DNA from 2 places in the Leptolyngbya sp. FACHB-541 genome. Region 1 is predicted to be linked to the other one. Evidence: riboswitches for the same ligand, from Rfam matches in the RefSeq annotation. Region 1 holds a riboswitch; the other holds the start of a gene.
What was found. Region 1 has a riboswitch for cyclic di-AMP ahead of ntrB (nitrate ABC transporter permease). Riboswitches for the same ligand answer to the same signal wherever they lie in the genome.
Positions count from the first base shown of each region.

Region 2: another riboswitch for cyclic di-AMP. It lies ahead of H6G00_RS28735 (universal stress protein); the one in region 1 lies ahead of ntrB (nitrate ABC transporter permease).

Region 1 covers NZ_JACJPC010000112.1:24,302-32,011, reverse strand. Annotated here, with positions in the region: gene H6G00_RS24570 (YnfA family protein) at 64-375, shown strand; gene H6G00_RS24565 (universal stress protein) at 449-1,159, opposite strand; gene H6G00_RS24560 (ABC transporter ATP-binding protein) at 1,939-2,778, opposite strand; gene H6G00_RS24555 (ABC transporter substrate-binding protein) at 2,842-4,320, opposite strand; gene H6G00_RS36270 (hypothetical protein) at 4,319-4,450, shown strand; gene ntrB (nitrate ABC transporter permease) at 4,459-5,310, opposite strand; cyclic di-AMP (ydaO/yuaA leader) riboswitch at 5,448-5,629, opposite strand; gene plsY (glycerol-3-phosphate 1-O-acyltransferase PlsY) at 5,813-6,493, shown strand; gene H6G00_RS24540 (ATP-binding protein) at 6,511-7,710, opposite strand, start outside.
Region 2 covers NZ_JACJPC010000131.1:2,952-10,661, reverse strand. Annotated here, with positions in the region: gene H6G00_RS28760 (aspartate aminotransferase) at 1-1,138, opposite strand, end outside; gene H6G00_RS28755 (iron-containing alcohol dehydrogenase family protein) at 1,135-2,352, opposite strand; gene H6G00_RS28750 (Ycf51 family protein) at 2,532-3,086, opposite strand; gene sufU (Fe-S cluster assembly sulfur transfer protein SufU) at 3,175-3,645, opposite strand; gene H6G00_RS28740 (YkgJ family cysteine cluster protein) at 3,711-4,340, opposite strand; gene H6G00_RS28735 (universal stress protein) at 4,369-5,007, opposite strand; cyclic di-AMP (ydaO/yuaA leader) riboswitch at 5,220-5,361, opposite strand; cyclic di-AMP (ydaO/yuaA leader) riboswitch at 5,675-5,830, shown strand; gene H6G00_RS36325 (hypothetical protein) at 6,012-6,137, opposite strand; gene H6G00_RS28730 (photosystem II S4 domain protein) at 6,199-6,978, shown strand; gene prmA (50S ribosomal protein L11 methyltransferase) at 7,048-7,710, opposite strand, start outside.

The DNA of each region.
Region 1 (7,710 bases):
CCCAACCTCCATAAGAAGATTTGTCGGGGAAAGGTCGAAGAGGATGTGCCCGTGATTCAGTCGATGTTGTTTTTTGTCCTGGCTGGAGTCTGTGAAATTGGCGGTGGCTATTTGGTTTGGTTGGCTTTGCGAGAGGGAAAGAGTTATTGGTTAGCGCTAATTGGAGTGGTGATACTCGGACTGTATGGTGCCGTTCCGACGCTGCAACCGACTCATTTTGGACGTGCTTATGCTGCCTACGGGGGTGTGTTTATTGCGATGTCTATTTTGTGGGGCTGGCTAGTGGATCAGATCAGACCGGACAAGTTTGATCTTTTGGGCGGCTGGGTTGTATTGATCGGCGTTTTAATCATGATGTACGCTCCCAGGAGCTAAACAGAAAAAGCTCACCTGATTGACACAATGGGCAGATGAAAAGCTGCCCATTACATTGTTGTAAACTCACCTGTTAGGCAACGGCTGCCTGAGTGGGTATACCCACCACCGAGCAAGGAAAGCGACGAGTGAGTTGACGAATCAGCCGATGATTAGCAGAAGTGCAGCCCAAAACCAGCAAATCGGCGTGTAAAGACTCCACAACCTCACGTAGCTCACCTGCTACTGTGCCAAAGCGCAGATGGGCATCAAGAGAGCCACGCCACTCTTCTGCCATGCATCGAGCTTGCCAGAGGATACAGTCGGCTTTTTCTAGTGCACTCAGTGATGCGTCGGGGCTAGGGTGACAGGAGGTACTGCAAACGGTGGTGCGTGAAGGGCTGAGTTCTAGGGGCGATCGCATTAAAGTCGCGACATTAGAGGTGAACTGAGGCAACTGAGATACAGATTGGCTCAACTCAGAATGCTGCCCGCTATTCAAAGTGCCAAAATCGCTAGACTGCTGAAGGCTCTGAAGGTCTTCTACCACATAAACCACATGGACAGTGACTTGCTTTTTCGTGGCTAGGCGAATTTGGTGGGCAATCCATAGCGTTAGGTCTAAGGCTGCTTGACTACTGGAAGAGCCGTTGTAGCCAACAATCAAGTTGATTGTTTTGCGAGATGCAATATTTGACTTTGCTCCTCGCAGCAACAAGATTTGTTTGACCCAGTCTTCTTGCCCCAGAGTATTCTGCAGGCGTGTCAGTACAGTTTCAATCTTTACGCCTTCTGTTTTTTTCATAGTAGTTGGACTAAAAAGGTTAAGAAATGATTTGTTTTAATCGGAAGGACGGTTTAGAGAATTTGGAGAATCTTGGCTCTATTTATATTGAGAATTCCATTCTGCTTTGGTACTGCATTTAAGTCGAGCTAAATGGTTTTCTACACAGTTCGTCATGATCCCCAGCCATTATTCTTTCGATCCTGTCTACTAGGATGCCTGATCGCAATTAGTTTAGTCCTCCACCATTAGGCTACTTTTGTTACCAAGAGGAGTGTGATGCAGATAACTTTGCGGGTTATCCTACAAACGGTTAAGAGTTGCAGCCAACTGGGAAAACCGTTGTGATGTCCTACTTCTGGTTGACCGACAAAGCTCCTAAAACTATGTATGTATCGTAGGCTGGGTGAAGCGAATGCGTAACCCAACAGAATCTAGGTGAGTGTTGGGTTTCACGTTGTTTCACCCAACCTACATCACATTCAGTAAAGAGATTGTGACTAGGGTGCAATGTTTGTGCCTGGTGCTTTAGCCTATACCACTACTCTATAGACGGGTTGGGTGTGAACTAGTTTCAGACCCCTAAAAGCTTTCCCAGACGGAATTTGAAAATACTGGCACTGAAGCTATGCATCACGTTACTGCTCAGTGATTGAGGAGCACTAACCGTAACTATATAGTTACTCTTCCACTAAAAGATTCAGGGATGCAGCCCTGCTAAGTGGGGGTGATCCCTGAATCTTTTAGTACCTAATCTTTAACTGGGAAGTAGTTAATAATCGATCGCCAACCCCAACCGACTAATCATCTTGACTGAAGTGCTGATCGAGGAAATTCAACGCATGGTTTCGCAGGTCGTAATAGATGGGCATCTCTCGCAGTTCTTTCAGGACGCGGGGATGCTCAAAGGGGACATCTAGAATTTCACCTATCTTGGCGTGCGGACCGTTGGTCATCATGACAATGCGATCGCTCATATACAGCGCCTCATCCACATCGTGAGTCACCATCATGACTGCCTGTCGCTGATTCTCCCAAATGTCTAATACTTGCCGCTGCAACCTGCCGCGCGTTAAAGCATCTAACGCTCCAAAAGGTTCATCCATCAGCAGCATTTTGGGGCGAATGGCCAATGCTCTAGCAATACCCACCCGCTGTTTCATCCCGCCGGATAGCTCATCAGGGTACTTCTCAGCCGCTGCATTCAGGTTCACCATAGCGATGTGTTCATTCACCACTCGCTTTTTGTCTGCGGGAGTTAGGTGATCTAGCACTTCATCAACGGCTAATCGAATATTTTCGCGCACCGTTAACCAGGGCAGTAGGGAATAGTGCTGAAACACCATCATCCTTTCTGCTCCGGGCTTGCGAACTTCGCGTCCGTCTAGCCAGATGGAGCCTGATGTCGCCTTTTCTAGTCCACTAACAATCTTGAGCAGAGTCGATTTGCCGCAGCCGGAGTGACCGATGATGGAGATGTATTCGTTCTCACCAATATTCAGGTTGATGTCGTCGAGAACCACCGTTTCACCACCGTTTGGCTTAGGGTAAGCCTTTGTCACATTTTCGATTACCAAAAACTCTTTGGGTGAGTTTGCAGTTTGAGATGTGTTGGCAAAGTTCGCAGTGGGTTTAATCATGTGGGACTCCTAGTTGCAGTAGAGCGAGAAATCTAGATCAGGAATGGTTTAGAGCCGCAATTCTCAAGACATGAAGATGCGAGTGGGGCGATCGGCTCGGATATCAAAACGATTCAAATAGCCAACCGGATCACTGGGGTCAAACCCGATGTTGTCAATGAATGCCTCTGGCGGTTCAACTTTGTAATCATCAGCCGGACACTCAATGCCCATTTCTGCGGCAATCTCACGATATAAGTCAGTTCTCCAAGCTTGTCTAGCCAGTTCTTCCGCATTTCTAGGAAATTCTGAAATTTGTCCCCATCGGGTAGCCTGGGTCATAAGCCAAATGCTTTGCGACTGCCAGAGAAACGTAGAGTGATCATTGGGTACCGTAGAAACGGTCGAAGGCATATCGAAGAAGATAGTTGTCTCGTCAGGCGCTTCGACTAGCCGCTCTTTTTCATCAAACCCGCCGTAGTTGTAGTTCCCCAGGATGGCAGCTCCCGTGAATTTGGTAACACAGTCAGGCAAAGAGCCAATGTTGTCTTCAGTAATGGCTGGGGGTGCCTGGCAGGTTTTGGGTTTGGCAGCCGTGTAGGAGATACCTGTGATGATTTGAGCAACCTCTTGGCGGTTGTCAGGATTGCTGCAATATTGACAGGCTTCAATCATGGCCTTGACCAATGAGCGATAGGTTTTGGGGTTTTCTTCGATGAAGGACTCCATTACTCCCAACACACGGTCTGGGTGCCCCTGCCAAATTTCTCGCCCCTGGGCAAAGGTGAAACCAACGCCTTCGTTGCCGCTGATAGCGCGGGTGTTCCAGGGTTCTGCCACCATGTAGCCTTCCATTGCACCGATGCGAATGTTGGAAACCATTTGGGGCGGCGGCGTAATGATGATACGAAACTCATCTAGCGGATTTATCCCTGCTGCTGCTGACAGATAGCGAATGAAGTATTCATAAATGGCAGAACTAAGGACGACTGCCCAAACTCGCCGTTCTGGAGGCAGGCTACCAAAATGTCGGCGAAAGTCCTGACCAAAAGTTTCCAGGTCACCGTTGTATTCTTGCCAGGGACGCAAGCCACTCTCCCACATCGCCTTGTTCATGGTCATGGCGTTGCCGTGACGGTGAATCGTCATGGCGGCACACAGCGGCGCGTGACGTGCGCCTTCGGCTCCACTGCGGGCGTTGGTGACTGCACCAGAGACGACAGGTGCGGCATCGAGGCGACCAAAGATGATGCCATCGCGGGAGGTGGCCCAGCTTGCTTCCCGGTTCATCTTGACGTTTAGCCCATATTTGTGGAAGAAGCCTTTTTCGTGGGCGATCGCAAATGGCGCACAGTCATTGACCGGGACATAGCCAATAGTCAGATTTGGCTTTTCTAACGTACCGGGATCAACAACCTGATCGATCGCTTGGGCCGCGGGAGTGAGGATGTTTGAACTGGTGCTACCTGTGGCGCAGGAAGCTAGTGCCAATCCGGTTGCGGTCGCGCCAAATCGTTTGAGAAATCTCCGCCGACTCCAGGGGTTATCAAAAAGAGTAGTCATGCTCGGCCCTCTTGCTGGGTATGGGGTGACGCAAAAAGTAGCTAAAGTTCAGAATTTCTGGTTGCCTGTAGAGCAGTTTTTCTGCTTGGTCAAAACGGTCAAGAAGCTCGTTCCACAGATTGATTTGTAGCCAAAGGATTAGGTTTGGGAGATAGGACGATGCGTTACCCAAACTTGGATTCTGCTGACGAAGTAATCTAAAACCAGTCCTGTAACCCCAATTACAACTACTGCCAGAAATACAGAACTTAGGTTGAGTCGATTCCAGGAATCCCAAACGAAGAAGCCAATGCCGATGCCACCTGTCAACATCTCGACTGCGACGATGACTAACCAGGCAATCCCTAAACTGATCCGCAGCCCGGTGAAAATGTAGGGCAAGCTGGCTGGCAGAATAATTTTAATGACTTGTCTCCAGCGAGGCATTTCTAGCACTCGTGCGACGTTAATGTAGTCTTTAGAAACGCTAGATACGCCCAAAGCTGTGTTAATGATGGTGGGCCAGAGTGACGTAATGAAAATAACAAAAATGGCGGAAGGGTTTGCCAGATTAAAGATAGCAAGGGCGATCGGCAGCCAAGCCAGTGGGGAAACGGGCTTGAGGATTTGAATAATCGGGTTTAGCGCTAGCATGGCTTGCCTTGACATACCAATCAGGAAGCCAACGGGGATGGCAACCAGGGCACCCAGCCCAAACCCAATCAGGACCCGGCGCAGGCTTGCTGCTAGCAACCAGCCAATTCCTAAGTTCCCTGGTCCACGTCGGTAGAAAGGATGCAGGATGTAATCAAGGTTTGCAACCAGGGCTTGCCAGGGAGTAGGCATGAGTTCGCTTCGGAAGATTGCAATAATCCACCACAGCAGAATGAGTCCTGCAAACCCCAATATTGGTAGCAGCACAGAGTCTCGCACTAGTGCTGGGCGAAGCGATCGCCGCCACGTTGCTTGAGCAGCGACAAGAATGACCTGAATGTTGAATTGCAGCAGCATGGAATCCTCCTGAGAGTGCGAGAGGCGATCGCAGACTAAGAAACGCTGTGCCACTCCGATTCGAGCGCACAAAAAAGCGTCCCTTGCATACACATGAGGACACTGAAGTATCTAGCAGTAGTAAAAATGCTGATTCTTCAGTCTCCTCTCAATGCCGACGGAGTTAGCTGACGGGCGAGGACTGAGAGGTGTCCCTCATTGAAGATGGAGGATGAAGATCAAGGGAAAAATGATCATCCCTAAACCCGAAAACCCTACATCAAGCAATGATAAGCCCCAAAATTTGGTTCCTCCGTTCTGAACTTTGCTTGTGACTGATCGCAAACAAACATAAGCCCAGATTAGGCTGACTTACTTATTCGATTTCCAAATAAGGTAACACTGCCCTTTAGGCTCGTCAATGCATCTTTTGACAGACCGAAACAAAAGCCTGTGACAGCACGGTAAACTGATGGTGCAACACTGTTTGATTTTGCTTTTGCTTTGAGTGAGGCTTGTCCTAATGGCGACGTGGGCAATGTGGGGCGGTATCGTAGTGGTCGTGGCTTACTTGCTGGGCGCTATTCCCACGGGCTACTGGATTGGGCGATTGAAAGGAATTGACATTCGGCAGCATGGGTCTGGCTCGACGGGTGCGACAAATGTTTTGCGAACGCTAGGTAAACTGCCAGCGCTGGCAGTGCTGCTGATTGATGTGTTGAAGGGAGTGGGGGCGATCGCCTTCACGCGTTGGCTCTATACATTGCCAGCGGTGGTTGCTACGACTCCCGCATCGATTGATCTAGAAATCTGGGTGCCCTGGGCGGTAACAATCGCTGGATTGCTTGCCATCTTTGGACACAGCAAATCAATCTGGATTGGCTTTAGCGGCGGCAAATCAGTTGCAGCAGGGCTAGGTGTTTTGTTGGCGATGTCGTGGATGGTCGGGTTGGGCGCACTGGCAGCCTTTGGGGTCGTGTTGGCGCTGTTTAGAATTGTGTCCTTGGGATCGATTGTGGCGGCGATCGCAGGCTGTGTTCTCATCGTGGCACTGAATCAGCCTTTGCCCTATCAGCTGTTGGCGATCGCAGGTGGGCTTTATGTCATTTGGCGGCACCGCAGCAACATTCAGCGATTGATGGCAGGCACAGAACCTCGCATCGGGAAGAAGCTGCAAGAGTCAGAAGACGTGGTGGTTCAGTAACGCAAAGCATCCCGGGCTCAAACGCACTTAATCTGACTGACTACTGCTGCCACCAGTGCAGTGGGCTCAACTGGCTTAGGTAGCTGAAGCTGGAAGCCTGCATCTAGCAATTGCTTGCGATCATCATCTTCTCTGTCATAAGCAGTTAAGGCGATCGCCGGAAGGTGAGCGTGCTTTGCGGTAGTTGGGATCAAGTTTGGGCGCTCTGATTCGATTTCCCGTACCTGACGAATTAGCGCATAGCCATCCTGTTCTGGCATTCTCACGTCGCTGATTAAAATATCGGGCTGCGACTGTTGAATCACTTGCAAAGCTTCATTGGCTGAGGTGACTGTCTTGACGTTTGCGCCAGCATCCTTCAGCACAACAGCTATCCATTCACGGTTGTCTGCTTCATCATCAACTACTAAAACTTGCAAACCCAGGAGGGGATGAAAGGGTGAGAGGTTGGAAGGGTAAATTTCTTCCCATCCTCTGACTTCCTCTTTGTTTACCAGCAAAGGCAAAGTGACTGTGAAAGTGGCTCCTTGCCCTTCGCCTGGGCTGTCTGCTTCAACCGTTCCTCCGTGTATTTCTACCAATTGACGCACGATCGCCAGTCCTAAACCTAATCCGCCGTGACACCGAGTGGTGGCCTGTTCTGCCTGACGAAAGCGATCAAAAACGTAAGGCAGAAAATTTGAACGAATGCCTTCCCCAGTATCGCTTACAGTAATCACAGCGTTAGTGGCAATGCGCTCTAGTCGAACTTCAATTAGTCCGTGTTGAGGCGTGAACTTGGTGCTGTTAGCAAGCAAATTCCAAACGATCTGCTGGAGGCGATCGCCATCTCCCAATACGAAAGTGGCTGATTCATCTAATACTGTCCGAATCTGAATATTTTTAGCCGTGAAAGCAGGCTGTGCAGACTTGATCGCTGCTTGAATCACTGACACCAGATTGATAGGCCGAATATTAAGGAAAAGCTTGCCCCGAATGATCCGAGAGATGTCCAGCAAGTCTTCGACTAGTTTTACCTGTGCTCTAGCATTTCGCTCAATTGTCTCTAATCCACGAGCAACCATTGACTCATTTAACTGCTTGTTGCGAAGCATCTGCGTCCAGCCCAACATAGCGTTGAGGGGCGATCGCAGTTCGTGGGAGACGATTGCCAAAAATTCGTCCTTAAGAGTACTTGCCTGATTCAGAGATTCTGCTTGTTGGCGCAGTTCCTGCTC
Region 2 (7,710 bases), on a different contig from region 1:
GGAGGCGATCGCACTCTGCAATCAGGCTAACTCGCACATAGCCCTCGCCACCTGCGCCGAACGCATTGCCGGGAGTCACTACAACTCCAGTTTGCTGTAGCACCGAGAGGGCAAAGTCAGTAGAGCCAACTCCCGGTGGGCAGGGCACCCAGAGATACATCGTGGCTCTGGTTTTGGGCACTGTCCAGCCCAGCTTTGCTAAACCGTCAATCAAAAAGTCGCGACGGGTGCGGTAGCGGGCCTGCACTTCATGCAGGTAAACATCTGGTAGTTGCAGCGCAGTTTCAGCAGCCGACTGGAGCGCTGCAAAAATGCCGTAGTCCAGGTTGGTTTTTAAGGTTCGCAAACCCTGGATCACATGGCGATTGCCGACGACAAAGCCGACCCGCCAACCTGCCATGTTGTAGGTTTTGGAAAGCGTGTGAAACTCTACGCCAATTTCTTTGGCACCGGGAATTTCCAGCAGACTGGTAGGGTGGAAGCCATCAAACGCCAGTTCTGCGTAGCACAGGTCGTGAACTAGCAGAATTTCGTGCTTGCGGGCAAACTTGACGATGTCCTGGAAAAATTCACGGGGAGCGGTTGCGGCGGTTGGGTTGCTGGGATAGTTAAAATACAGGATTTTCGCCTGTTCTGCTACCGAGTCTGGAATCGATCCCAGGTCAATCAGCCAATCCTGTTCTGGCTTCAGAATGATGCTGTGAATTTTGCCCCCCGCAATTAGCGGACCGCGAAAGTGAGCCGGATAGGAAGGACTGGGTACTAAAACCAGGTCGCCCGGATTGACATAGGCGATCGCCAAATGCGTCAGTCCTTCTTTAGAACCCAGCAGCGGCAACGCTTCACCATCGGGATCAAGCTCAACTCCGTAGCGGCGACCATACCAGTCGGTAATGGCGCGACGGAAGCTGGCAGTTCCCTCAAAGGGCGGATAACCGTGGTTTGCCGGATTTTGCAGAGCGGCGATCGCGGCATCCACAACGGGTTGCGGCGTAGGTCCATCCGGGTTGCCCATTCCCAGGTCAATCAAATCTAGCCCCTGCTCACGGGCACGGGCTTTCAGTTCATCCAACCGCGCAAAGACATAGGGCGGCAGAGCACTGAGGCGATCAGCGGGGGTAATCCAGTCTAAGCTCATGCCTGCACCTCGTTAGAAGAATGAGCTATATTGGACAGCGCTTGCCGAGCCGAAGTTCCATTTGGCTCTGAAATTCTGAATCCCTGACAGGGCACTGTTGTAGATACCATTGCTGCCATCAGGTGAGCGGGCGTAACCTCAAAGGGCAACCGATGAATATCAGACCCGACTGAACAGGCAACTTCTGCGGCGCGTTGCAGATTTGCCAGCGTCACCTCCGCTAAGCCTAAATCAGACAAGCTCTGAGGCAAACCAATTTCTGCATAAAACTTGAGCAACTGTTGGCGCGCCGTTGCGGCTAGCTGATTGCCCTGCACCATTTCCTCCAGGCGAAGCTGCACCAAAATGCCGTAAGCAACCTTCTCGCCGTGCAGCGTACCGTGACTTTCAAGCAAATGAGTTAGACCATTGTGAACGGCATGAGCCGCTACCGTGCGGCATTGAGCGCCACCCAATCCACCAATCACTCCAGCCAGCAGCACCGTTGCATCCACCACTTCTCGCCAAGCCGCACTGCCCGGAGCTTGGAGTGCGGCTACAGATTTTTGAAATAGAATATCGCGCAAAACACGCGCCTGCTGCACTGCCCCAATCACTAAAGTTTGGTCAGAGTGTCCGCTGCTCACCGATGCCTCGTACCATTTCGCCAGGGCATCCCCAATCCCAGCAATTAGGGTGCGGTTGGAAGCAGTCTGGAGTAGCCCATAGTCCAGCAGCAGCAGATCAGGGCAGCGAGCCAGACTGACATCATAAAGAAACGCACCCTCGGCAGAGTAGACGTTTGACAGCGCAGTCCAGGCAGCACAGGTCGCCGCAGAAGTAGGGATCGTTACAATCGGCAGATCGAGCTGGTAGGCTAGCAGCTTGGCTGCATCCAGCGCCTTGCCGCCGCCTAAACCAATAATCAAATCTGCTTCATGGTTGGTTGCTGCCTGCCGCAATGCCGCTAAGCTTGCCTCGCTGCAATCTGCTCCGTAAGAGGCTTGAGCTGCTGCTAGCCGCTGCTCTAGAACAGGTTGAAGAAAGGGCTGTACGGCGGCTAGGGTGCGATCGCCCCCCACTAAAAGCGGTCTTTTCCCAAAACGGGCGATCGCTTCTCCCGATTGGGCTAGTGCATCCTGCCCCCGGATTACCGTAGCAGGAGCCAAATTTAGCGTAAACAGCGGAGCAGAACTCGCAACATCCGAACTTTGAGACAAGGATGAATGGGTCATAAGGCAAAGCAACCATCACCATCAGCGGCGAAAGGCAAAAATTTAGTAAGAATCACTTTATACCAATTTTCATAAAGCTGTATAGAACAGTGGGGATTAGGGGTTGGGGGTAGAGGAGTTTGCTGTTATTCACTCCTAGTTCCCTCGCTCCCCTTACTCCCACTTACATCAGGAAGTCCTTACATACTGGACATACTGGCTGGCTCCACTTCAGAAGGTACTTCGGGAGGGGGAAGCTGGGCGAAGTTTTCGGGGTAGAGTTTGATTTCCATTTGCTCGTCGTCGCGAATAAAGAGCGATCGCCTAATTTGCCCTAAGTACAACGGTTGGGAAATTCCTGGCTGGGGATGTAGTACTGTCCGCGCCCGAATGGTTAGCTTGTCATCGCCTCGGCTGAGACGACCGGGAGAAAACAGATTGCTGGCTGCTTGCTGCAAAGTGGCAGTTAGTTCTGTTTCTGTAATGGTTTGAGGCACCACGATCACCACCCGATCAGCGCCAGAGTCATAAATGGTGGAGTACCGCACCGCACCTGGAATCACCGTGCGGGTAAAGGGAAATAATCCCAGCCCAAACAGCCCCACTGTCAGCACCACCAGCAAACCTGTCGCACCAACCAGCCGAAACCGGATACCCCATTTGAATAAAAAGCCGAGCAGGGCGATCGCTCCAAATACCAGGGTTGCGATCCCCGCCCATTGAGCAAATTGAAAAAAGTCAACGTTGGTTGGCATGTTTTCTGTAATTCTTGATGGCACTTCAACTTAATATCTTGAAGATTATGGAACAATGGCACCCAACCTTCAAAACAGAATTTTAATTTTACTCGTTGCTGATAAACCCAGCAGGCTGAACGTCCTTCGCTAGTTCCAAAGCTGCCTTGACTGTATGCCAAGACAGGTTGGCACACTTAATTCGCACTGGAAACTGAGCAACGCCCTGCATCACGTTAAGCTTTCGCAACTCAGAAGGAAATTCTGCCTCGCCCTTCATCATTGCCTGAAACTTTTGCACCATTTCCAGAGCTTCGGCAGTGGTTTTGCCTCGCAATGCATCAGCCATTAGATCAACCGATGCCATCGCGATCGCACAGCCTTCTCCCTCAAACTTTACGTCTTGAATCCGGTCTTCTGCGTCATTCAGTTGCAGGGTTAACTCAATCGTGTCGCCACAGGAAGGGTTGTGTCCTTTCTGGTAGCGATCGACTGGATCAGTTTTGCCCCGGTTGCGAGGCTTTTTGTAGCGCTCTAGAATGACCTGCTGATAAAGATCGCGCAGATTGTCCAATGACATAGCTATTCATCAAGAAACATACTCATCCTTCTTGATCCTAGCAGGGACGTGGAATTGAAGCAGGACTAACTGCTTCGCTGAACCGAATTGATATCCGATCGCTCAACTTGTTCCATCTGCAAACGCAGCCCAACCCACCTTAAAGCTATGGTGAGCGCTTGATTGAGCGGCATTCGCTCACCACTCAAATGGGGAGCCAGGTGAGCAATTTGCTGGGACATTGCAAAACTGGGAGCAGGTAAACCATTGGCGATCGCCTCTTGAACCGTTGCCACGACTTCTGGAATATCTGCTTTGTGGCGCATACAGGCAGCAAACCTAGGCTGACCCTCTCGATCTGCCACCGTTGCATAACCAAATAACCTGCAAATGGACGGTCGCCAGAGATAAACTTGACAGCGCCCATTTCCGGGTACGTCCAAATCAGGCTCGTAAAAGAGGCAGGCATTCGTTTCATTCACTTCAGCCGACTTCTCCAGCCATTTCGCTGCTTCACCTTGCCGAAATAGCTCCACTGCCAACGGCACCATCTCTAGAGGGGTAGCTTCTACATGAGGATTTTCGCAGCAGCGACCACAGCCCGCGGGACAGTGAAGCTGAGTAGCTGCCTGAAATGCGCCGGTCTGCTGATCAATCTGTTCGTACAGATCTATGACTTGTTTAGCAATTTCGTCTATCGCTGTTTCCTTCGCCATACTTCTTGCAATGCAGGAAGAGGTGTAGCTACAAATCTAGATTGGCGATCGCCGGAATTCCTAAAACCGCGCAGGGAAACCCTTTGGACCATTGCGAAATTAGAGGATGGCGAACAGAACGGCAACCCAAAACAAGGACATCAGCAGATTCGGCGATCGCCACCTGCTTTAACTCCTCGGCGCAATTCCCAATCCGCAAGTGAGTATTTAGTGATCCGCGCCATTCCTCAGCTAGGCACCGAGCCTGCCAAAGAATCCGGTCTGCCTGCTCAAAGGGAGTTTCAGGACGGGTCAACGTTGCGGTACTAGAACGCTCTGTCTTGGAAGCATGCAGCAATTGTCTCCCACCATTTCCTTTAGAGTTCGATCGAGTTGTTTTGGTTAGGGTTGCAACCTCATCGACTACATAAACCACATGCACCGTTACTTGCTTTTGAGTTGCTAAACGAGTTTGGTGCGCCATCCAAAAAGTCAGATCTAGAGCCGTTTGGCTGCAAGGAGAACCCGTATAGCCAACCATCAGATTAATCGACTCTTGAGCTAGCTCCTGCGACTGAAAATTAGCTGCCGCAGACACTTCTGGCTCTGGTAACAGCAGCATTTGCTCGACCAGGTTGCGTTGACCTAGCGTACCTTGCAGACGAGCTAACATCGGTTTGATTTTCACAGCTTTGACCTCTCCACGAAGTGAACTAGAAATGAGAGGTGGGTCAGGAAAGAAGGACTGTACCCATCTGGATAGACTTGATCCAAACAGAAACACCCTACTTGAGGAGACTCCAGCGACTCTAGCTGTATTAGCAAGTTTAGGAATACTCCCGGTTTTACAACCTTGTAAGCCTAAACGACCACTTCTACAGATAGCTTAGTCAAATCCTTGAGTTCTCCTTCCAAAGCCGACGGAGTTAGCTGACGGGCTAAGACTGGAAGGTGTCTCTCTCATATTGAGATTAGCCCCGATAAACAATTGGTTCCTCCGCTTCAAACCTACCAATAGGTTTGGATTAGGCTCCCACTCAACTACTAAAACAGAACTGAAATAGAACCAAACGTGCGTGAATCTACAGAAGCATTCACCACTCATTTAGAGTACGAGATTTTTGGGCAAATGCCCATGGCAACTCATACAACGTTTGATAAATTAACATGTTTCGGGTGAGCTTCTAACTATCTTGCGGTAGATGCCTTATGGCTGAGGCGTTTGAGCCAATTAGCGATCGCCAATCTATCTCGATCTGCAATTGTCTTTTAGATTACATATTCGGGCTATTCAATACATATTCAACACATTGGGTTGACGAAGTATCTAACTAGAGGCTATCCTGTCATCAAACTGAATAGGTCAGCTTAATCCGGGTCTTGCGATTTTCTTTAACGCACTTCCTGGAACGGAGGAACCAAATTTGGGGCTTATCTCTGAGGTTAATTGAGAAGGACATCTCTCAGTCCTAGCCCGTCAGCTAACTTCGTCGGCATTGAGGGGAGATTGAAAGGTCAGCATTTTTTCACAATGCACCGATCTAATCATGATCCTGAACAGGCTTCAGCACCATTGCTGTGTCTGTTCAAACGTTTGAGCAGCGGGGTTTTTCCTGCGTCTGTCGGGCTGAGTCAGGTAGAGAACTGAGCAGTAGTCTATAAGCTGCTGCCTGACGAAGTCTGTTGCTCAAGTCAAGTTTGACCAGCGTGAGGGGCGATCGCTTTGCGGTGCGCCCCTTTTTCTTTGGAAGATGCAATTCTTAGAACAAATCGCTGTAGGGGCGAACGGCGGTTCGCCCTTACCTGTGTGTTATTCATCTAGAAAAACGCTGTAGCTGTAACAGTATTAAAATTAGAGCTTTAAGGCGATCGCTCAATTATGCTGCCTAGAGAAGAACTGCTTCAGGGAATCGAAAATCGAGACAGCGCTGCACGGGTCATTGACCAGGCAGATCAGGCTATCAAAACCTGGGAGGTGGTCTGTACCGATTTTCTTTCGCCGCCTGAGTTAGCTGAAGTGCAGCAAATGTTTGCACGGCTGACCGAGGTGCAACTGCTGGCTTGGGGAGGCTATCCGCAAGCCGAACGTCAGCGTGTGGCGATCGCTCGTCCTGAAATTCCTTTAGATCAGTCTCAGGTGGCGATCGCCGCGCTAGACATTGCCGGAAACTTTCTGTTTGACTCAGCGACTCATCGCGACTTTTTGGGTGCGCTGCTAGGCACGGGACTGGTGCGCGACAAGGTGGGCGACATCATTGTTTTGGGAGAACGGGGTGGACAGGCGATCGTCGTTCCTGAACTGGTCGAATTTCTGGAAATGAGTCTGACGCAGGTACGCTCAGTTCCCGTCAAAACACGGCAGATTGACCTGAGCGAACTGAAAATCCGGGAACCCAAAAAGAAAGAACTGACGACCGTAGAAGCTTCTTTGCGGCTAGATGCGGTTGCCTCTGCCGGGTTTGGCATGTCACGCAGCAAAATGGCTGAAATGATTAGTGGCGGAGATGTGCGGGTCAACTGGAAGGACGTTACCCAGCCCAGCCATCAGCTTAAATCGGGCGACCTGGTCGCGATTCGGGGAAAAGGGCGATTGGAAATTGGTGAAGTCGCTGTAACGAAGAAGGAACGCTATCGGGTGCAGTTGACTCGTTTTGTCTAAACTCGTTTTGTCTGAATCTAAAAAGTGTGAATGCACTTCTCATCAGATGCATTCACACACTCCATAGCGTTAAGAACGCCGTACATTCAAACAGCACCAATCCTTCCTGCGCCAGAGTGTTGCAACAATCCAGCCGCTTTGCTCCAGCGTGTCAGCGACGGGTTTTACCTGGTCAAGCAAAATGCCGCTGAAAATTCCCCAGGTGGTGGGTTTGACGATCGCTTCCATTTGCGGAATTAAATCAATGATCACTTCCGCCAAAATGTTGCAGAGAATTCCGTCTAATGGCTCAGACGTAAGCTCTGGCAGTCGCTCAATGCTGCCCTCAACCGCAACTAAACGGTGTGGCTCAATTTGATTTAGTTCGCGGTTGCTTTCGGTAGACATCACCGCCAAGGGGTCATTGTCAACCGCATAAATTTGTTTTGCACCGAGCAACAGTGCGCCAATCGAGAGAATGCCAGAGCCGCAGCCAATATCTGCAATCACGGCACTACCTGGCTCACCCAAACGCATCTCTAAAGACTCAAGGCAAAGCTGCGTAGTGGCGTGTGCCCCAGTGCCAAAGGCAACCCCCGGATCGAGCCGCAAAATCTTGCGATCGCTAGCCTCAGGATTGGGCAACCAAGCAGGATTGATCAGCAGGCGATCGCCCACCTCTTGAGGCTGCCAATGATCCTTCCAACTGCTAGACCAATCTTCCTCCTCAATCAAATGCCACTGCATTGCAGG